Regions from separate parts of the Halalkalibacter krulwichiae genome, predicted to be linked through region 3. Evidence: riboswitches for the same ligand, from Rfam matches in the RefSeq annotation. Region 3 holds a riboswitch; each other region holds the start of a gene.
What was found. A riboswitch is a leader RNA that binds a small molecule or an ion and turns the genes downstream of it on or off. The one in region 3 is predicted to bind S-adenosylmethionine.
Positions count from the first base shown of each region.

Region 1: linked by a shared signal. The riboswitch ahead of BkAM31D_RS02915 (sugar ABC transporter substrate-binding protein) and the one ahead of mtnK (S-methyl-5-thioribose kinase) in region 3 are both predicted to bind S-adenosylmethionine.
Region 2: linked by a shared signal. The riboswitch ahead of BkAM31D_RS04400 (homoserine dehydrogenase) and the one ahead of mtnK (S-methyl-5-thioribose kinase) in region 3 are both predicted to bind S-adenosylmethionine.
Region 4: linked by a shared signal. The riboswitch ahead of metK (methionine adenosyltransferase) and the one ahead of mtnK (S-methyl-5-thioribose kinase) in region 3 are both predicted to bind S-adenosylmethionine.

Region 1 is NZ_CP020814.1:559,679-565,388, reverse strand. Features, by position in the region: gene BkAM31D_RS02920 (sugar ABC transporter ATP-binding protein) at 1-1,174, opposite strand, end outside; gene BkAM31D_RS02915 (sugar ABC transporter substrate-binding protein) at 1,270-2,391, opposite strand; SAM riboswitch class I at 2,487-2,598, opposite strand; partial or broken gene BkAM31D_RS24640 (amidase) at 2,808-3,994, opposite strand; gene BkAM31D_RS02905 (pyridoxal-phosphate-dependent aminotransferase family protein) at 4,015-5,247, opposite strand; gene BkAM31D_RS02900 (Zn-dependent hydrolase) at 5,269-5,710, opposite strand, start outside.
Region 2 is NZ_CP020814.1:840,459-846,168, reverse strand. Features, by position in the region: gene BkAM31D_RS04420 (L-lactate permease) at 1-1,416, opposite strand, end outside; gene BkAM31D_RS04415 (tRNA threonylcarbamoyladenosine dehydratase) at 1,919-2,680, opposite strand; RNA gene ssrS (6S RNA) at 2,818-2,999, opposite strand; gene BkAM31D_RS04405 (hypothetical protein) at 3,199-3,504, shown strand; gene BkAM31D_RS04400 (homoserine dehydrogenase) at 3,476-4,717, opposite strand; SAM riboswitch class I at 4,808-4,923, opposite strand; gene aspS (aspartate--tRNA ligase) at 4,987-5,710, opposite strand, start outside.
Region 3 is NZ_CP020814.1:1,119,167-1,124,876, forward strand. Features, by position in the region: gene mtnA (S-methyl-5-thioribose-1-phosphate isomerase) at 1-604, opposite strand, end outside; gene mtnK (S-methyl-5-thioribose kinase) at 597-1,817, opposite strand; SAM riboswitch class I at 1,909-2,019, opposite strand; gene BkAM31D_RS05895 (2,3-diketo-5-methylthiopentyl-1-phosphate enolase) at 2,256-3,449, shown strand; gene BkAM31D_RS05900 (2-hydroxy-3-keto-5-methylthiopentenyl-1-phosphate phosphatase) at 3,446-4,099, shown strand; gene BkAM31D_RS05905 (methylthioribulose 1-phosphate dehydratase) at 4,096-4,719, shown strand; gene mtnD (acireductone dioxygenase) at 4,721-5,260, shown strand; gene asnB (asparagine synthase (glutamine-hydrolyzing)) at 5,553-5,710, shown strand, end outside.
Region 4 is NZ_CP020814.1:3,499,872-3,505,581, reverse strand. Features, by position in the region: gene BkAM31D_RS17630 (glycosyltransferase family 4 protein) at 170-1,267, shown strand; gene pckA (phosphoenolpyruvate carboxykinase (ATP)) at 1,415-3,001, opposite strand; gene BkAM31D_RS17620 (hypothetical protein) at 3,247-3,621, shown strand; SAM riboswitch class I at 3,790-3,903, shown strand; gene metK (methionine adenosyltransferase) at 4,057-5,262, shown strand; gene BkAM31D_RS17610 (DUF1540 domain-containing protein) at 5,415-5,570, shown strand; gene BkAM31D_RS17605 (gamma carbonic anhydrase) at 5,638-5,710, opposite strand, start outside.

The DNA.
Region 1 (5,710 bases), 560 kb from region 3:
ATGGGGTTTTAATGCCCAACCGTTGAATCATCTCAATTGATTTTTCTTTTTCCTTTCGCCTATTCAGAAAATGAAATCGATTCGTAAATTCCTTTAAACTAGAGGCACTTAAATTCGTCGCTACCGTCTCCTCAACTAGTACTCCTTCTTTTCGTCTTTCCTCTGGAACTAAGGCGATTCCATTTTTCACGGCATCGAAAGGACTCTTAAGCTTGACCTTCTTCCCTCTTATTTCGATTGTTCCAGTCGTTTTCGTGTAGCCAAAGAGCGCTTTACATAACTCTGTCTTTCCAGCCCCTACTAAACCAGCTAGTCCAAGAACCTCTCCTGCTTTTATATCAAACGTTAGCCCTGTTATCTTTTCTCGATCTGATAGATTATTGACACGAAAGATCGTTTCTCCCAGCTGAAACTCATGAGCAGGAAACTGTTCGTCTAATTTCTCACCTAACATATTCTCAATGACTTGGTTCGTACTAGTAAGGGATGTCTGTTCCTTTACAACAAATTGACCATTTCTCATCACCGTAATCTCATCACAGATCTCAAAGATTTCCGGTAGACGATGTGAAATAAAAATGATACCAACATCTTGTCTTTTTAAATTTTCGACGATTCTAAAAAGCTCTCTCGTTTCTGTATGACTTAATGGAGCAGTAGGTTCATCTAAAATAAGAAATTTACATTTTGTCGAAACAGCACGGGCAATTAGTACCATTTGCTTTTCTGCAAGTGTTAACTCACTTACTAATTTCTTTGATGACACATTGATGTTCATACTTTCTAGTATACTTGTGGCCCGTCTATGTACTTCTCTCCAATTCATAAATTGTTTTTTTCCCATATCATTAATGGTTTGGTTTAATATGATATTCTCAGCAACGGATAAATACGGAATCAAAGCGGTATCTACTTCTTGATAGACAATTTGAATACCATAGTTTTGTGCATCCTTTGGAGATCGAATAAATGCCCGTTCTCCATTAATTAATATCTCACCAGTGTAATGATGATAGGCACCTGAAAGAACTTTCATCAAGGTTGATTTTCCAGCTCCATTTGCCCCTAATAAAGCATGAGTGACACCGGAAATCGTTCGGAAGTCTACTTGATCTAATGCTTTCACTCCAGGAAACTCAATTGTTATATTTTTCATTTCTAGTTGTGTCGCCATTCATGATTACTCCCTCTCATATTAAAAAAGATAACTCCAAAGACCTGTTAAAGACTTTCTAACAGAATCGAAGATAGGAGTTATCTTTTTATCTATTATTTAGAGTAGTGCTCCTTCAACACTTTCATCCAGTCTTCCTCAAATACTGTAGATTGTCCCCAACCTTCAACTGTATTAGCGAGGTTTACCATATTAACAGCTTCATCCGCCTGCAATAGTTGATCTTGTGAAATGAGTGATGCCTCTAGATCATAAGTATCCGGAGTTTCTTCACCCGCTAATTTCTTCGCAACAAGTCTCATATTTACTGCACCTATTAACTTCGGATCAACTGCAGCTGTATATTTCCATGGGTTATCTTCCTCTTGAATCTCTTGAAGATCAGCATTTGACACATCAATTCCATAAATTTTAATTTCATCTCTGCCCGCCTCTTTTATTGCACGAGCCGCTCCAATTGCAAATGCATCCCAAGTTGCAAAAATAGCATCAATTTCTCCTTCAGGATACTTTGTTAACATTGCTGATACAGCGTTTTGAGTTTGAACAGAAGTATCTGCTGTTGCCACTCCGAATCGTTCTAACTCTTGAATCCCTGGCTGACTAGCTAACACTTCTTGATACACATTGTTTCTTCTAACCATTGGCGGGAAACCATCAACCCATAGATAAACTATATTCGCTTCTCCTTTATGATCTTCTACTAATTGATCTAAAGCCAGTTGAGCCAATGCCTCATCATCTTGTGAAGTCAACGTAACACCTTCAATGTCAGCTAGCTCTCCTACTGAATCAAAAGTGACAACACTCTTTCCTTTTTCCACCAACGCTTGTACACTATCAACCGTAGCTGCATCATCACCATGTGAAATAATAAACCCGTCAAAGTCTTCTTCTAAAGCTTGAGCGATTGCATCATGAAATCGAGCTGAATCACCATTTGCGGTAAAGACATCGACATTAAACCCTAAACTCTCTCCTTCTTCCTTTGCCCCTGCTAAAAATTGAGCCGTGTGATCGTCACCGCCGATCTTACGAATAACTTTAATATTTGCCCCTTCGCCATTAGCAAATCTCTCAGGTACATTTTCAAATGACACTTCTTCTGATCCTTGCTCCTTTTCATCAGAAGCATTGCTTTCTGCTGAGCAACCTGTTAATAGCAATCCTAAACCTAATACCGGTACTAATGTTCTTCTCAATAACCCCTTTTTCATCGATTCTCGCCCTCTCTAATTTTTATTAATCTGATAAAATATAAAAAAACCTCTCTTACAATAAGAGAGGTTTACATTCATAGACAAAATATCCTCTCTTATCTTTCAAAACAACAAAATGTTTTGCAGGAATTAGCACCAATTCTAATTAAATAGAACGGTTGCTGGGCGTCATCGGGCCAGTCCCTCTGCCACTCTTGATAAGAGTATTTATTAAATTATCAGTCAAATCAATATATTCACTTTAATCGTTTGTATTCATTATGTCAATAACCTTTTTGATATTCTTCGATAACTTTTTCGTTATATGTTGAGCGATTTTGTCGTTATTTGCTAATTCATAAGAGCAAATTATCTCTCATCACACGTTTGATCACCCTCGCTCTATATTTATCTTATCTAGTAAACTACCTTTATCAAATACTTGCCCATATATCTCTTCTTTCATAAACCCATTCTAACAATCGCAAATCTTGTTTCTTTCCTGCGATAATAGAAAGAGAAAGAGGCAAACCATTTTCATTCTTTAAAGGAATGGCTACTTGAGGGAAACCAGCAAGTCCTGCAATACAAGATAATTGCATCGTTTGCGATCTTCTCTTTTCAATCTCCTCTCCAGATAATTGACAAAATGGTGCTTCCCCTGGCGTTGTCGGAATGATGAGCAAAGTGTCATCTCCAAGAAGCTCATGCAACCGACTCTGTACTTTTATTCTTTGTTGCTCAGCCTTCTTTTGATCCGTTTCTGTTAAAGTACTAGCCCACTCAAACCGTTCTTTAATATCCGGTCCAAAGTGCGGCTTCACTTCGTTAATCCACTTTCTATGGTTATTCCAAATTTCTCTCCCTTGTAAAGTTCGAAAACAACTTGCCCATTCCATTAAACCCTCTTCGGCAATTTGGACCCATTCGTTCCTTTCAGCTGTATTTAATAAAGCATTGATGCCAACAGAAAGTGTAGATCTGCTTTTTATATCAACTAAGTCCCATGCATCTGTGCCAAATAACAAATTAGAAAACGGTCGACTAGACGTTGGGTGTTTTTGCTTAATCAATTGTCGGCCAACACGTAAGAGTAATTCTGAATCTTGAGCAAACCAACCAACTGTATCAAAACTTTCAGCAAGAGGGATGACTCCGTCAATTGGAACAGCTCCATGAGAGGGACGAATCCCATATATTCCACAGTAAGCTGCCGGTACCCGAACGGACCCTCCCGTATCTGTTCCAAGTGCAAAATCAACTAAACCAGCAGACACTGCAACAGCAGAGCCACTTGACGATCCCCCGGAATACGTCCTGGTGCTCTTGGGTTTCTCGGTGTTCCGTAATGATAATTCTCCCCATTTAAGCTATACATTAATTCATCTGTAATAGTCATACCTTTTAACTTGGCACCTGCATGTAACAATTGCTGAATGACCATCGCATGTATTCCAGAAGGTTTGTGGGTTCTGAGCCAATCAGGATTTCCAGCGCTTGCTACTTGTCCCTTTACCTCAAATACATCCTTAACAGCAAATTTGCGACCAGATAGAGCCCCTTTACTAATCGGCTCTATCTCAAGTTCTTCATTAATAAAAGCGTGAAATGTATCGTTCATCAAATCCTCCTACTCACTCATTAAACAGCTAAACTTTTATTCTGATAGACATCTAAAGCGGCTTGAACCGCTTCACCAGAATGAATGTTAACCTTATGACGAATTAAAACTGCTTCTAACCCAGCTAACGTTAATAGAACATTTCGTTTTTGACAACTATAACCCATCGTACCAATTCTCCAAATCTTTCCATGAAGTGACCCAAATGAACTAGCGATTTCAATTGCAAACTCATTTAACAACATTGCTCGCACTGAATCACCATCGACTCCTTCTGGGATCCTCACACATGTTACAGTAGGAAGTTTCCACTGTTCATTACCAAATAAAGACAAGCCCATCGCCTGAACTCCTGCAACTAATGCTTTTTCATTTAAGCGGTGCCGCTGAAAACGCTGTTCCAACCCCTCCTCTAAGATTAAACGTAATCCTTCATATAGACCATAAAGCATTGTCGTAGCTTCTGTATGATGGTTTAATCTAGTCGGACTCCAATAATCTTGCAATTGACTCAAGTCAAAGTAATTACTTCGAATTCTCCTACTACTACGATGTTTTTCAGAATTAAGACCTCTTTCAATTGATTTACGCTCCTGTAAGATTTCTTCAATTCGATGATTATACGTTAGAGGAGCCATTCCTGCTGGCACCGACAAACATTTCTGTGTGCCTGTAATTAATCCATCAATCTTCCATTCATCTGTCTTTACAGGTGTTCCAGCTACTGTCGCTACTGCATCAACAACAAAAATAACATCAAGCTCTCTACAGGCATTTCCGATTTCCTCCAGCGGCTGCATTCGCCCAGTAGACGTATCACCATGTACCATCGCTAATACTTTAGGTTGGATTTTTTTTAATTGTTTAATAACATCTTGCGGTTCAAAAACTTGCCCCCATTCACAGTGCGTTACATATACATCAGCCCCGCAACGCTCGGCAATTTCCGTCAATAGTCCACCAAAACGACCAAATGACGGAATTAATACTTTATCCCCTTCTTCAATTACACTACATAACATCGCTTCAATCCCCGCTCTTGATGTCCCATCAACTGGAAAAGCCCAATGGTTTTCTGTCTCTAATACTCGTCTCAGCAGTACCATCGTTTCATTCATGATTGACGTAAAATTAGGATCAAATTGACCTAGAATAGAGGAAGACATCGCTTGTAACACTCGCGGATCTACTTCTACTGGACCTGGTGTCATAATTGTTCTAATAGGGACATGTAATTGATTAGCTGGCTCCATGATATTCTCCTTTCCTTATCTTTATTTTGCTAGTTTCATTAGCGTATTTAACAATACTTGAGTCCCAATCGCGCAATCTTCTTTATCCGTCCATTCTTTTGGATTGTGACTAACACCACCCTTAGAACGAACAAAGATCATTCCCATCTTTGTAACTTTTGTCATCATCAGTGAATCGTGACCAGCCCCACATTGCATTTTCATCGTTGGTACGTGTAGTTCTTTACAACTTTGCTGAATAACCTCGATAATCTCCTCAGAGCAGGTAGCTGGATCCACTTCTTTTTTCACTTCAATATTCGCCTTCATTTTCCTTTTTCTACAAATATTTAAAATTGCCTGTTTAACTTCTTTCACCATGTTTGAACGGTACCTTTTGTCAACATGTCTGAGGTCAATAGTTAACAACGCATTTCCAGGAATAATGTTCACAGCTCCCGGTTCCAAACTGGCTTTTCCAACC
Region 2 (5,710 bases), 280 kb from region 3:
ACTGATTGTATTACTCCCAGCTACAAAAGCTCCTAATGCACCAATTGCTGGTGCCACTGCAGGCCAGTTATCTCCTAGTAACTGAGAAACACTTTCCGCAAGGACAATTGGCATACTTTCAAATCCACTAGAATTGACACCCGAGTTTAAGAATACTTGAACCATCGGTACGGCAAATAACAAAGCAGGCGCTGCACTTACGACTGTACCAAAGGATTCTTTTGTAGCCCTCTTATACTCATCAGGCTTCATTCTGTGCATAAAGTAAACAATGATAGAAACAAATATTAAGATGGTTCCAGGTAAATGTAACGGTGTACTTGTAAAAGAAATGGTCGTACCAAATAACTCAGTGACATTGATTTTTACAACTTTTAGCCAATCACCGAAAGGAAGCGCATTCACGCGTGTTAGGACTAGAATTACTCCAACAATTACATATGGTAACCATGCCATAAAAGTACTAATCTTACGCGGTGGTTTCGCATTTGAGACTTTAAGTCTTCCAACCCATTCCGGATCCCAATTTTGTTTTGAATCAAAATCCCAAACGTTTTTTGGAATTAAGAATCCTCTTTTTGCCGCTGGAATAACAATTGCTAAACCAATTAATCCACCGAACATAGATGGAAATTCCGGCCCTAGAATATTAGCTACTAAAGCAAAAGGAATTGTAAATGATAGACCGGCAAAAATCGCAAACGGCCAAATCGCTAATCCTTCAGTAATTGATTTATTCTTTCCAAAGAAAGTTGTTAACATTGTAACCATAAATAATGGGATAAAAATGCCGACAATCCCATGAATAATTGCTACTTCTCCTCCAATTGAACGAATATAAGCATCATAGGTCATCCCTAAGTTGGCCGCCGTTTCATGGACAAGAGCAGATTCTCCTAAACCAGAATTAACACCAATTAAAATAGGTGTTCCAACAGCCCCGAATGAAACCGGTGTTGATTGAATAATGAGGGCAACGACTACTGAAGCCATTGCGGGAAATCCAATTGCAACTAGTAACGGCGCTACAATTGCAGCTGGTGTTCCCCAGCCTGATGCTCCTTCAATAAATGAGCCAAATAACCAACAAATAATGATGGCTTGAACTCGGCGGTCAGGTGAAATATTGGTAAATCCTTGACGGATCGTATGTATCGCTCCGTTTTCTTTTAACGCATTCAAGAGCAGAATTGCTCCGAAAACGATTAATAGTACTTCTAATGCAGTCGTGACACCGCGAATACTCGCAGCCGCGATTTGATTTCCAGGTACTCCCCAAATAAAAAATGACACAATAACTGTAATTAAAAATGCTAATGGCATCGCTCGTTTAGCAGGCCATTTTAATAAAACTAAAAATAAAAAAACTGATAGAATTGGAACTAGTGCTAATAACGCTAAAGCTCCTAAACTCATCTGATACTCCCCCTAAGATCAAACTCTTAAAATATCTAACGTTCAGGTCATCAGACGACCTGAACTGTAAGTGCTTTCATTATAATAAAATGTTCAATAAATATTCAACTTTTTCTAGCTGTTTTAGATAAATAACAATATATTTTGTATGAATACACAAAAATATAATCTTATTTATAGACTTTGATACTCTTTATAGGAAGTACATAGCTCTGTTTTTCCTATTATTTTAAAATATGTGAAAGCCGCCAATATAGAGACTATAGGTACGTAATGAAAAATGAGGCCGAAACAAAAGAGTTTTAATTAACAAAATCCGAACGCAATGACCGTAGATGCATAATAGCATCCGCTCCTAATAGCTTGTCATCGTTCGTACTTTCATTAAAACTCTTTATTCATGTCCCAGCCCCAGCCTCATTTTTCACTCACAATGAAGATTTGCTTTTATAGATTCTATCACTATTACTTTATAACTATTTAGTCATGTTATACCGCCAATTTACCGCTCTATCGTAATATCTTTTAACAGTTTCGTAATGACATGACCAGCCATAATTAACCCTGCAACTGATGGAACGAAAGCATTAGAAGAAGGAGGCATTTTAGCTTTTCTAATTTTCCCTGCTTCAGCCGCTTCTGACACAATTTCTTTCCGAATTTCTTCTCTAATCTTAATCGGCTGTTCATCAGAATAAACGACTTCTATTCCTTTATGTATCCCTTCCTTTCGAAGCTTCGTCCGTATCACTTTTGCTATCGGATCATAACTTGTCTTAGAAATATCTGCAATTCTAAAGCGAGTCGGGTCCATTTTATTGGCAGCGCCCATACTTGAGATGATTGGAATTTTTCTTTCTAAGCATTGTTTCATTAGATGTATTTTGTAGCCAATTGTATCACTTGCATCGACTACATAATCTAAATCATAACTGAAAAATTGCTCATATGTTTCTTCTGTATAAAACATTTTCAAAGCAATTACTTCACAGTCAGGATTAATATCTTCTATCCGCTCTTTCATTAATTCTACTTTTTGTCTCCCAACTGTGGATAATAAAGCATGGATTTGTCTATTTACATTCGTAATATCAACATCATCTTTATCTACAAGGATTAAACGGCCTACTCCTGAGCGTGCTAATGCTTCTACAGAAAAGGAGCCTACTCCTCCAACACCTAAAACGGCTACTGTGCTGTTTTTTAACTTATCTAGTCCATCATGACCAATTGCTAGTTCATTACGTGAAAATTGATGCAGCATACATTATACCCCTTCCAAACTGGTTTACGGATTGAATATACCATAGCCATCAGCAAAAGTCTAAAAGCGCTTGGTTCGTAAGGACATTAAAAAAGCAACTTCCTAGTCAGAAGTCGCTTTTTCATACTATGTAGCGTAAGAAACCCAATGATGCCGTGTTATTTATTGTTTTGAACCTGCTCCTAAGCAGGTGGGTGCCCTGCGAAATTGATTTTACTTCCTCTACACAATGAAGGCTTGTAATCACAATTTCAACTCGAACTCCCTTACAAAAACTGTTGGCTCAAAACGTAAATGTCTACGTACATCTTAGGAATCTTACTTGTTATATTCAGTTTAACAAAAACCATTTTCTTGGTCAATATATATATCTGAATATTGAAACATTATTTTCAACGATGTTTGTTCCACAATTAACTGAACAATAAATATCGACTATTTCTAAGTGCGCTTTGGAAACATCCCTATCTCTATGTTAGACTTACTATAAAATTATGTGTATGAAAGGATGTGCCTTTTTGAAGCTTCTAGCTACTCAAACATGTGTAGAGGTTCATCAAGAAATTGGTTGGACACAAAAGCGTATCATTGAAACGACCTTCGATATAAAGCTGTTTGATAATCAACTAAATGTTAAAGATGAAGTTTTCCCATTAACCTCGATTTTTGATATCTCCTATCGTAAAAAACAAGAGAGAAATGCTATGGGTTTTCTTTATCTCCATACAAACCGTGGTGTTCGAACGTTTTACATTAAAGAAGATGCCAAACCTTTAGTAAGTGCTTACCAACAACTTAAATTAAAGCGTCCCGAGCTTCGCTAAAATGTACTGCTTCCAACCTCTTACGACTAGAGATGTCACCATAAATAGGGTAATGTTTGAAAGGTGAAGGAGAGTTACTGTTGCATATAATCCAACCTTCACCCTCATAGTGGTCACATGTATCTAACACATGTACGTTCATTAACTTTACCCATTTTAACGCTTGTTCTCTTTGATCATGTCTAATAAACATTAACTCATGAACAATTGAGCTTGCTGATAACTTTTCGTTATTTAAGATTGATCGTCTAGTTGTATCTTTCGATCTTTCATGGTATAGAAAGTCCTCTACCATACTATTTGCTGTTGCCTTTTTTCCTGCACCAGGACCTACAAAAAGCAGTTGATCAATTGCATCTCCTTGAAGAACAACGGCATTCAAGACACCTTGAACATTAGCTAATGCTTCTGTTTGAGTTAAAAAGGCAGGTGTAACACGCCCAATTATTTTTTTATCTTCTTGAACAGCTTCAGCCATTAATTTAATTTTGAATCCAAATCTTTCTCCTATTTCTACATGCCAATCTTCCAATTCTGTAATACCTACTCGTGGAATATCTAGCACATTTGGCCATTCGCCAAAACAGAGACGACTTAAGATTCTTATTTTATACCATGCATCAAAGCCATCAATATCATCACTAGGATCAGATTCTGCGTAACCTCGCTCTTGTGCATCAAGTAACACATCAGAAAAGGCACGATGGTTATCAATCATTTCTGTCAGGATATAGTTTGTTGTCCCATTTAAAATACCAGCAACTCTCGTAATAGAGGTCGTCATTAACGTTCCTTTTAAGGCATTAATGATTGGTATTCCCCCTGCAACCGCGGCTTCATATCCATAATAGGTTGATTGTTCTTTTGCCATTTCTTCTAATACATTCCCTTTTTCAGCAACTAGTTTCTTATTAGCTGTAATTACAGGTACGCCTTTTTTTAACAACTCCGACGTATATGTAAAAGCTGGTTCAACACCACCAATTGCCTCAAAGATGATGTCAAACTCAGCGGCTTGACAAAATTCATGCCAATCACTTGTTACCATTGCATCCGTCTCTACTATACGCTTTTTTTGTTTGTCTTTAACTAACACAGAGGCAATTCGAATCTGACTACCCAATAATGTTTCTATTTGCTCCTTCGTTTCTATTAGCCTCTCATATACCCCACTACCTACAGTTCCATACCCAATTAAACCTATATTTATCATCACTTTCCCCTCCTACTTTCTATCCGACCTCTTCAAAAAGAAAATAAAAACAAAAAAACCTCTCCGATAAGGAAAGGTTTTGGCTGCCTTTACTTATCTTTCAGAATGGACATCATTCTGCTGAAATTAGCACCTTTTTTTACATGGCTTGCAAAACGGTTGCTGGGCTTCGTAGGGTCAGTTCCCTCCACCTCTCTAGATAAGTTTGAATTGTTCAAACGTTCCTATTAAGTTATCGTGATTATACGGTATTAGTTAATTTTTGTCAATTATACGTTAACTTTTTCTGCTTTTTTACCGATAATCGATAAATTTAGATCTATTAATTGTTCAACACTCACTTCACTCGGTGCATTTGTTAGCAAGTCACTCGCACTAGCCGTTTTCGGGAAAGCAATTGTGTCACGTAAATTACTACGTCCAGCTAATAACATAACTAATCGATCTAATCCTAGTGCAATTCCTCCATGAGGCGGTGTTCCATACTCAAATGCTTCCAATAAGAACCCGAATTCTTCACGTGCTTCCTCTTCAGTAAACCCTAACGCACTAAACATCTGTTCTTGGATATTTCGCTGATAAATCCGTTGTGATCCACCGCCAAGCTCATATCCATTTAAAACTAGATCATAGGCATCAGCACGCACACTAGCAGGATCAGTAGCTAATAATTCAATATCTTCTTTTTTAGGATTAGTGAATGGATGGTGCAAGGCAACAAATCGTTTAGCCTCTTCATCATATTCAACTAGTGGAAAATCAACGACCCAAAGGAAGTTGAATTGATTTTGATCGATCAGATCAAACTGCTTTCCAAACTTCAATCGTAGAGCTCCTAAGCTATCAAACACAACTTGCTTTTTGTCTGCTCCAAAGAATAACAGGTCTCCCACTTCAGCATCTAAAGCTTTAATTAGTGCTATTGCTAGTTCGCCTTCAAAGAATTTTGCAATTGGTCCTTTAAGTCCGCCCTCTTCTACTTTTAACCAAGCT
Region 3 (5,710 bases):
TTAAGCGAGCGCCTTGTAAAACAGGGCGTGTTTCCGATGCAAAAGCTTTTAAATGGATCCCACGCTCTTTGGCAATATAAAAAGGTGCTAAAGCAGTTCCATACCGAGCGGTTGCGATCCCGCCTGCATTACAATGGGTCAGTAACGTATCCCCATCTTGAAATAAATTAATGGCATGTTCGCCAATGGAGCGACAGACATCTTCATCTTCTTTGGCGATTACGTTCGCTTTGTCTAGTATAGCCTCTTTCGCCTTTTTAATAGTAGAAACTCGTTCAACAACTGATAATATACGTTTGATTGCCCAAAATAAGTTCACGGCAGTAGGTCGAGATGTTTCCAAATATGCAGCCTGCTTCTTTAGGTCTTCACAAAATTCGTTGAAATGATCATGTTGACTTTGTTGAGCCCACAAAGCTAGACCGTATGCGGCTGTTATTCCAATGGCTGGAGCGCCTCTAACTTTTAGTTCAAAGATGGCTTCCCATACATCTTCAATTGCTGTAAGCGTAATAAATTCTGTTTGGCTTGGTAACAACCTTTGATCAAGTAATGTAATATGATCGTTGCTCCATTCAACAGATCGGATCGGTGTATTAAGCATATTTAGTCACTACCTTTACTAAGTGTTCGATTGATGAAATATCTTTTCTATTTAAAATGATTTCTTTTCCAAGGCTAAGTGCTCTCTGTTTAACCTGATTTCGTACTTTTAGGTCGATAATCGCCTCAACGTCTTCGACTCCAGCTAGGCCAATCATTCTGCGAATCACCTTACAACCAGCAAAACCAATCATGTCCTTGAATATTTGATCCAATGTTTGTCCTAGGTAACCGTTCGTATTCATAAAAGCATCTTGCGGATGTTTATTCCAAAGAACCGTAAATTCTTCTTCGAACACATTCCAGGTTTCTGTAATAACTGTAAGTAAATATTTTTGGAATTCTGCTTTTTTATCAGGATGATCAGCTAAATGTACATCTTGAGATAAGTAGTTAAGGATAATATTAGCGACGAAAGCTCCTATATCAAAACCGATTGGCCCGTAATAAGCAAATTCTGGATCAATGACAACAGTTTCATCATCATTGGCAAAGATACTTCCTGTATGTAAATCGCCATGTAAAAGTGTTTCAGCTTTTGTTAGAAATGTTTGTTTCAGCTGTGCTACTTCGAGTTTTAAAGATTGATCGGCCCAAATGGTTTCTGCAACAAATGGTTTAAGTTGTTCATCAATATTATTTGTATCATGATCAAAGAATGGATCTGTAAACACGAGGTCTTCTGTAATTTTGCAAAGCTCAGGGTTGATAAATCGACCACTTTGTATTTTTTTCTCTTGTTGGTTTAAACCAAAATCAGAATTATAGAAAAGAGTATGGGCTAAAAACAATCCAATGTCTTTTGCTAATTTAGGATACTGGACTGCTTCGATCAATCCTTTTCTGACAATCGTCAGATGGGAAAGGTCATCCATTACTGTGACAGCTAATTCAGAATCACTGTAATAAACTTTAGGTGTGTAATTAGGAACAAGTTGATAAGTCCGTTTTAAAGATTCGCTTTCAATTCGTGAGCGGTCAAGGGTGAGTGGCCAACTTGTTCCAACTACCTTTGCATATGGCAAGGCTTGTTTAATAATGATCGATTTCCCAGTTAATTCTTCTTGAATACGGAAAACTAAATTTAAGTTGCCGTCACCGATCTCATGTGCGAAGAGGAGATCATCTTCGTTAAAAAGTTGTAAATCTTTGCTAAGTTTAATAGCTGTATCAGTAGTTAAAGGTTCGTAAGTTGTGTCTTTAAGAGTTGTCATTGATATCCCTCCATGTTTGTTCCCTGTTATAAAAATAAAAAAATCCTCTTGAATATAGATCAAGAGGATTGAAACAATGCGTTGTTCGTTCCTCTTATCTGTCAGAATTCATTCATTCTGTTGGAAGTAGCACCATTGCTTTTAATAAAGCCGGTTGCCGGGCGTCATCGGTCCAATTCCCTCAGCCTTCTCGTGATAAGAGTTATCAAGTTTAAAGTTGTTTGAAATTATCTTACACAGGGATATCTTACTATGTCAACTGATTTTTTAGAAAATTACGTGTTTGTTTAGCTTGATAAAATGTTTATTTTGATATACTACTAGAGATAGGCAAAAAAGATTGACGCATTAAAAAAATGCTGTCATAATTCAAAACTATCTAAATTGCAAAACTCTTCTAAAAAAGTATTGTATGTGTAATGATGGAGGTAGAGTGTAGTGAGTGAAGTTCAAGCAACATATCTTCTTGAGGCAGAACAAGCCAACTTAAATAAAAAAGCTGAAGCAATTGCATTGGGATTAACAGTAGGTTCGTGGACTAACCTTCCTGCTGTTGAACAAGAACAACTGGCAAAACATAAGGGAAGGGTTGTTGAAGCTAAGATGATTGCAGAGGGTAAAGCAATCATAACAGTTGGCTATCCAAGTGCTAATTTCTCAAATGATCTTCCCGCTGTTTTAACAACGACTTTTGGGAAGTTTTCACTTGACGGGAAAGTTAAATTATTAGATTTAACGTTTAGCGATGATATAAAACATGGATATCCCGGACCAAAATTTGGATTGGAAGGAATACGGCAATTAACAAATACATATGATCGTCCTTTATTAATGAGTATTTTTAAAGGAGTTATCGGACGCGATCTCCATTCTTTAAAAGAACAGATGAAAGCCCAAGCGTTGGGTGGAATTGATATTGTTAAAGACGATGAAATTTTGTTTGAAAATGATCTAACACCACTTGAAAAACGCATTCCAGTTTGTCAAGAGGCGTTACGAGAAAGCTATGAAATCACTGGAAAGAGAACCCTTCATGCTGTTAACCTCACTGGGAAGACGATGGAATTAAAAGAAAATGCATATAAAGCGGTGGAGTTGGGAGCGGATCTGCTTTTATTTAATACATTTGCGTATGGGCTAGATGTAATGCAGGCTCTCGCTGAAGATCCAAACATTCCTCTTCCGATAATGGCTCATCCGGCGTTTTCAGGAACGATGATTTCTTCACCGGACTATGGTTTAGCTCCCGGACTTCTTCTAGGTAAGTTAGCACGTATGGCTGGAGCGGATTTAGTGTTGTTCCCTTCTCCATACGGTTCGGTAGCAATGGCTAAAGAGGAGACTCAAGCGATTGCCAAACATTTGACTGAAGATGACCAGTTTAAGAAAGCTTTTCCGGTTCCTTCAGCAGGTATACACCCAGGTTTGACTCCGAAGTTAATAGCTGATTTTGGTGTTGATAGTATTATTAATGCTGGTGGAGGAATACACGGCCATCCAGGAGGGGCAGCTGCTGGTGGAAGAGCTTTTGTTCAGGCTATTGATGCGGTTTTAGCGAATCAACCTTTACATGATGCCGCTAAAGATTACGAAGAGCTCGCCAAAGCCCTTGAGTTGTGGGGTGGAGAATGAGTACGAATCCAATTATTTTCTGTGATTTTGATGGCACGATTACGAACAATGACAATATTATTGCGATCATGAAAAAGTTTGCGCCATCTGGATGGGAAAACATAAAGGACGATATTTTAGCACAACGTATTTCGGTAAGAGAAGGGGTCGGTAAACTATTTGGACTCCTCCCTTCCTCACTTAAAGAAGAGATGACTGAATATATTCTAAATGATGCAGAAATTAGAGAGGGATTTGGGGCATTTGTTGAATATGTCAAACAACATCAAATTGACCTAGTCGTTGTTAGTGGAGGCATGGATTTCTTTGTTCAACCATTATTAAAGCAGTATGATCTGCCCATTTATTGCAATGAGGCAAAATTTGATGAGGAGACAATGCGAGTTGAATGGCCCCATCTATGTGACGAAAAGTGTAACAATGAATGTGGGTGCTGTAAGCCTTCCATTTTAAGAAAAATTAGTCAAAATCGTTTTAAAATTGTCATTGGAGATTCTATTACGGATCTTAAGGTCGCACAGCAAGCTGACTTCGTAATTGCAAGAGACTTTTTGCTAGAAAAGTGTCAACAATTACAGCTTCGCCATGCTTCCTTTGAGACATTTCATGATGTCATTCAGACATTGAGAGAACTTGAGGTGAAGAGATGAATTCACAATGGAATGAATTAGCTGCTATTAAGCGAGAGCTTGCAGCAAGAGATTGGTTTCCGGGAACGAGCGGAAATTTATCTATAAAGGTTAGTGAGGATCCCTTAACATGCTTGGTAACAGTCAGTGGCAAAGATAAATACAAAGAAACTGAATCAGACTTTGTCCTAGTAGATGAAGATGGAAGGCCGCTTACAGATCAAGGGAAACCATCCGCTGAAACCGTTATTCATCTAGAAGTATATAAAAAAACTGACGCAGGTTGCAGTTTACACGTACATACATTAGATAATAACGTCATTTCAGAGCTCTATGGTGAAAAAGGTTCAATTACGTTTCGAAATGTTGAACTTATTAAAGCTTTAGATATTTGGGAAGAAGATGGTGAATTTACGATTCCGATCGTTGAAAATTGGGCAGATCTCCCTAAGCTCGGGAAAGCAATTAGTGAAAAGATTAAACCGGATACAAAAGCAGTTCTGATCCGTAATCATGGAATTACCGTTTGGGGAAGAAATGCATTTGAAGCAAAAAGACATCTTGAAGCATGTGAATTTTTATTTTCATATCAATTAAAATTATTGCATGCAAAAGCTGCAAATCTGAAGGAGGTTTTATAACGTGGCAGTTATTAAAGTGAGAAACAGTGGGGAAGTAATTGAAGGGGTAGACAAAGTACATGAATTTTTAGAAGCGCAAGGTGTCTTCTTTGAACGCTGGGACATCGGGAAATTACCAGAGCATTTAGTAGAGAAGTTTGATTTAACAGATGAGGACAAAGCAAACATTTTAAACGTTTATGATGAGGATATTCGTTCATTAGCAGAGCGTAGAGGATATGTGAATTGGGATGTCATTGCATTATCAGATCAAACACCAAATATTGAAGAATTATTAAAAAAGTTTGAGCAAGTGCATACACATACAGATGATGAAGTTCGTATCATTACAGCTGGTCATGGAATTTTCATTGTAAAAGGTGATGAGAAAACAGGATATTTTAACATTGAACTTGAAGCTGGTGACGTGATTTCCGTTCCAGAGAATACTCCACACTTCTTCACGTTAATGGATGATCGTCAAGTTGTTGCTGTTCGTCTATTTATTGATACGGATGGCTGGGTGGCGCATCCATATGAAGAGAAAGAGCATCAAATTTAAAGACTCCTATATGTTTAAAGAACGAGGCTAGGACATAACTAAAGTGTTTTATTGAAAATACGAATGATGATAACGTTAGCGAAGTATAATTTCCGGAGCGGATGCTACACTATTACGTTTGAATTTTTCGTTAATAAAACTCTCTTGTCCCGGCTTCGTTTTTTATTTGGATATATATGGGCTAAGGCTGAAACGATTTGACACCTTCTTACGTTTTATCCATGCATAATTTAGTAGATAGTTACCAATACTAGTTAAAGTTTGGAAAAATGTGAGCAAAGTAGGTGTCATGATGTGCGGGTTTGTTGCAGGAATATTTACTAATGCAAAAAAACACTATGATGATAGATTAAAAGCTATTAATGATTTAATTACCCATAGGGGACCTGACCAAGAAGGCTATATGAGAGGAGAGCATGTCGAGTTAGCGTTTAGTCGATTGAGTATTAT
Region 4 (5,710 bases), 2.2 Mb from region 3:
TTCCGCAGTTATCTTACTTACAAGTATAATACATTATTTTAAAACTTTCGTTACGATTGTGTGGTTTTTTACGAGGAAACTTAACGAGAACTTTACACCAATTATGTAAAATTTGGCTTACATCTCTAGTAAAGTTGAAGTATCAACTTTATAAAAGGGGAGACCAAATATGATGCGTATTGCTATTTTCACTGATACTTACGCACCTGAAATTAATGGTGTAGCTAGGACGTTGGAAAAACTCACTTGTTATTTAAGACAGAATGATATTGAGTTCCGTGTGTTCGCCCCAGACAATAAAGAGAGAATTCCGGCGATTCCTCATATTGAACGTTTCGCAAGCTTGCCTCTTTTTCTTTACCCAGAATGTCGCTTTGCTCTTTTAAATCCGCTTCATCTAAAGCAATCTTTAGAGGAATTTAAACCGACGCTTATCCATGTCGCAACTCCATTGAACTTAGGACTATATGGAGCCTATTACGGGAAAAAACATCAAATTCCAATGGTTGCTTCTTATCATACTCATTTTGATCAATATCTTACGTACTACAATTTAACATTATTAAAACAGTGGATATGGAAGTATATGGCTTGGTTCCATCGTCCGTTTTCTAAAGTGTATGTTCCATCTGAAAGTACAAGAGAAAGTTTAGTAAGAAAAGGTGTCCACGATCGTATTGAGTTGTGGAAAAGAGGAGTAGACCATACGCTGTTTACACCTGCTCAGAGAGGAGCAGAGGTAAGGGAAAAGTATCAGATTAAACAAAAACATATATTGTTATTTGTAGGCCGCCTAGCACCCGAAAAAGATGTTGAATTAGCTATACAAACATTTACGTCACTGCCTCAAACAATCAAACAGGACTCTCATTTGCTCATTGTAGGGGACGGTCCGTTATTAAAACCTTTATCTACACAAATTTGCAGTGAGAATATTACGTTTACCCGTTTTCTAGAAGGGGAAGAACTAGCGAAAGTTTATGCTGCAAGTGATGTTTTCTTATTTCCTTCTGCAACGGAAACGTTTGGCAATGTCGTTCTTGAAGCAATGTCATCTGGAATACCAGTAGTCTGTGCAAATACAGGAGGTGTCAAGCACTTAATTCAACACGGAGAAACTGGACTCATGTGCAAAGAAAAAGATTTAGACTCATTCGTCTCAGCGGTCACATTTCTTTTAACGAATCCTATTACTAGATTGAGGTGGGGAAGCAAGCCCGCCAAGATGCTTTGCATTATTCATGGGATGAAATCTTTCGAAAATTAATTTTGAGTTATCAAGATGTGATCGAGAAGAGGAGCATACAAACAGCTTGAGAGGCATCTTCTAATCAAGGAGTAACAGTTTTAAAATGAAAGACCACTGAAAAGATGAAAATCATCCTTTCAGTGGTCTCTTAAATTGTTCCATTCTTTATTTTGGACCAGCCGCTTTAATTTTGTCGCTTACATTATTGAATTTCAAGAAGTTATTTTTGAAATTATCTGCTAATTCCTTAGCTTTTTCATCATAAGCGGCTTTATCTTTCCATGTTTCTCGTGGTTGAAGAACATTATCAGGAACGCCTGGGCATTGAAGTGGGATGTGCAATCCAAAAAGTTCATCTGTTTTCGTTTCAACTGAACGAAGCTCGCCAGACAACGCAGCTTGCACCATTGCACGAGTGTATTTTAAATTCATACGATTCCCGACACCGTATGGGCCACCAGACCAGCCTGTGTTAACAAGGAAGACATCTACATCATGTTGGTCAATTTTCTCTCCAAGCATTTCAGCATAACGACCAGCAGGTAACGGAAGGAAAGGAGCTCCAAAGCATGTTGAGAATGTTGCTTCTGGTGAAGTAACTCCTCGCTCAGTACCAGCTAATTTACTTGTGTATCCAGAGAGGAAATGATACATCGCTTGTTCTTTGGTCAGCTTGCTGATTGGAGGCAAGACGCCGAATGCATCAGCAGTAAGGAAAATGATTGTATTTGGGTGACCAGCAACACTTGGCTGTAACGCGTTCGGAATTAACTCAAGTGGGTACGCGGCACGAGTGTTTTCTGTTAACGATGTATCATCGTAATCAGGTTGACCAGTTGTTGCATCAACTACAACATTTTCCAACACAGAGCCAAATCGAATTGCGTCCCAAATTTGTGGTTCTTTTTCTTTAGAAAGGTTGACGCATTTCGCATAGCAGCCACCCTCAATATTGAAAACGCCATTACTTGACCAACCATGCTCATCATCGCCAATTAATGAACGATTTGGGTCAGCAGACAAAGTTGTTTTTCCAGTTCCAGATAAACCGAAGAATAAAGCAACATCGCCTTCAACACCTGTATTAGCTGAGCAATGCATAGAAAGGACATCTTGTTCCGGTAATAAGAAATTCATAACAGAAAAAATCGATTTCTTCATTTCGCCAGCATATTCAGTTCCACCAATTAATACGACTCTCTCTTCAAAAGATACAATTACAAATGCTTCTGAACGAGTACCGTCACGCTCTGGATCTGCTTTAAATGTTGGAGCAGAAACGATTGTAAATGGTTTATTATTCTCTTCTTGAATGGTAGCGATTTCAGTTGGTCGTATAAATAACTGACGGGCAAAAAGTTGGTGCCAAGCAAATTCATTTACGACTTTTAGAGGAAGGCGGAATGTTTGATCGGCTCCTGCATATCCGTCTGAAACAAATAATTCTTCTTTTTTCCCTAAATGTTCCAGCACCTTTTGATAAAGAGAAGTGAACACTTCTTTTTCAATTGGCTGATTGACAGATCCCCATTCAATTTTGTCTGAAATGCTAGATTCATTGACAATGAATTTGTCTTTTGGGGAACGCCCTGTATATGCACCTGTTTCAACACTTAAAGCACCAGTTGAGGTTAGGCTGCCTTCACCACGCATGAGTGCTCTTTCAATAAGAGAAGAGATTGGCAGATTAAGTTGAACGTTTTCCTGAGTCATTAAATTTGTTAGTTCCGATTGTAAACTAAGTGTTTTCATTGTCGCAAAATCCTTTCCTTAAACTTATATTAGTTACCATTAATTTATAATTCTTGTTTATTAGTATAACACAATCACTTTAATAGTCTATACTATTATTTTAAAAATTTAAATGTGACATAATCCAACAAAAAACATGTTTACCTATTATAAATAGGAAAAAATGAGGGGAAAATCAATCGGACGTTCCTAAATTTCGACTTTGTGCATAGGATGGATGTATAAGAAATAAGGAGGCGTTCTGTGTGGATCAAGTATCAATGCTCGATCTTGCGACCGTTTCTGCCGTTGTCGCAGCGCTAGTTACTGTAGTGGGTAATGCATTTGGTATTGAAAAACAATATCGAGCTCTTTTGGCAATTGGCATAGCTGGTATCCTTTGGTTCATTCCAAGAGAATGGGGTGAGCAAGTATTAATGGCACTGATTATTGGATTAACCGCCAGTGGTGTGTATAGTCAAGTAAAGCCACGCGATAACCAAAATGATTTATTGAGAATGCAGTTAAGAGAAGAGATGAGAGAAGAACAACAAGTGGAACAAGAGCGGATCCGCAAAGAAGAGGAAAGACGAAAGCGTCGTGAAAATGTAACATATCAAGATGACGATACACCATATTAAATAAAGAATGAAATCAACGTATGTTGAGATACTAATCTTATCTGTTGTTAAAGGTTAGGACTAATTGGAATACTTATATAAGTTCGAATTAGTCCTGATTGCCACTTATTTCATTGGGATAGGTTGACAGTATACGACATGTGCGATATGATATGCGTCGAACGGATACTCTTATCCTGAGTAGGCGGAGGGACAGGCCCGAAGAAGCCCAGCAACCAACACTCGTAGCCATGAGTGAAAAGGTGCTAACCTGCAAGACTGTTTTGTCTTGAACGATAAGAGGCTAAAGGTAAACATTCAACCCTTTCCTCTTTGGAATAGGGTTTTTATCGTTTATACGCTGTACAGGAAGGTATTTCCCATTCGGTGGGACATGAGTGCCGTCTCAAAGAAAGACACATGCTAAGAGTAGGCAGTGTTAAAGGAGGAAATAAAATGACAGAAGTAAAAAGCAGACGTTTATTTACGTCAGAGTCAGTAACAGAAGGGCATCCAGATAAAATTTGTGACCAGATTTCAGATGCCATTCTTGATGCAATTTTAACAAACGATCCAAATGCACGTGTAGCGTGTGAAACATCTGTAACAACAGGTTTAGTATTAGTCGCTGGAGAAATTACAACAAACACATATGTAGACATTCCGAAAATAGTGCGAGAAACAATTAAAGGAATTGGTTATACACGTGCAAAATATGGTTTTGATTCAGAAACGTGTGCAGTACTCACTTCTATTGATGAACAATCAGCTGATATTGCTCAAGGGGTTGACCAAGCTCTTGAAGCTCGTGAAGGTCAAATGACAGATGCTGAAATTGAAGCGATCGGTGCAGGAGACCAAGGACTAATGTTTGGTTATGCAAATAACGAAACGAAAGAACTTATGCCTTTACCAATCTCACTAAGCCATAAGCTAGCTCGTCGATTAACGGAAGTTCGTAAAGAAGAAATTCTGCCATATTTACGTCCTGACGGTAAGACTCAAGTAACAGTCGAGTATGATGAGGCAGGTAACCCTGTTCGTATTGACACGATTGTTATTTCTACTCAACATCATCCTGAAGTTACACTTGAACAAATTCAACGTAACTTAAAGGAATATGTAATTAAACCAGTTGTACCAGAGCAATTAATTGATGAGGATACAAAATATTTCATCAATCCTACTGGTCGTTTTGTAATTGGTGGACCACAAGGTGATGCAGGTCTAACTGGGCGCAAAATCATTGTAGATACATACGGTGGTTACGCTCGTCACGGTGGTGGAGCGTTCTCAGGTAAAGATGCAACGAAAGTTGACCGCTCTGGTGCATACGCTGCGCGTTACGTAGCGAAGAATATTGTTGCTGCAGGACTAGCAGACAAATGTGAAGTTCAATTGGCGTATGCGATTGGTGTGGCACAACCAGTATCAATTTCAATCGATACTTTTGGAACAGGAAAAGTATCTGAAGAATCATTAGTCTCACTAGTTCGTGACAACTTTGACCTACGTCCAGCTGGAATTATTAAAATGCTTGATCTTCGTCGTCCGATTTATAAGCAAACAGCTGCTTATGGTCACTTCGGCCGTACAGATGTTGAGCTTCCATGGGAGCAAACAGACAAAGCTGCTACATTAAAAGAACAAGCAGAGTTATAAAATCTATTGAAAGCAGACTTCTTCGGGGGTCTGTTTTTTTAGGGCTAAACAATTAAAACACCTCCAATTGGAGGTGCAGTTTATTTTCCGAGTTCTTTTTGTATGACTAAGTGCCAATTTGGTCAAAATGAAACTAAGAGGGGGTGACCAAATTGGCACAAGACGTATTATGTGAAGTAAACAATTGTGTATATTGGGGCGAAGGTAACCAATGTGAAGCTGAAAGAATCTATGTAGTAAGCCACGCTGGTAAAGAAGCTGAAAAACAAGAGGAAACGGATTGCAAAACATTTGAACCTCAACATTAATGAGCACAGAAAAGGGCGAGTCGCTTCGCTCTTTTCTCTTCTCTAGTATTGATAATAATAATCAATATTATTCAGATCGAGATGAATTCTTTTTCGTTTCGTTAACTATTTGTTTATACATTCGTCCTTTTTTAACATAA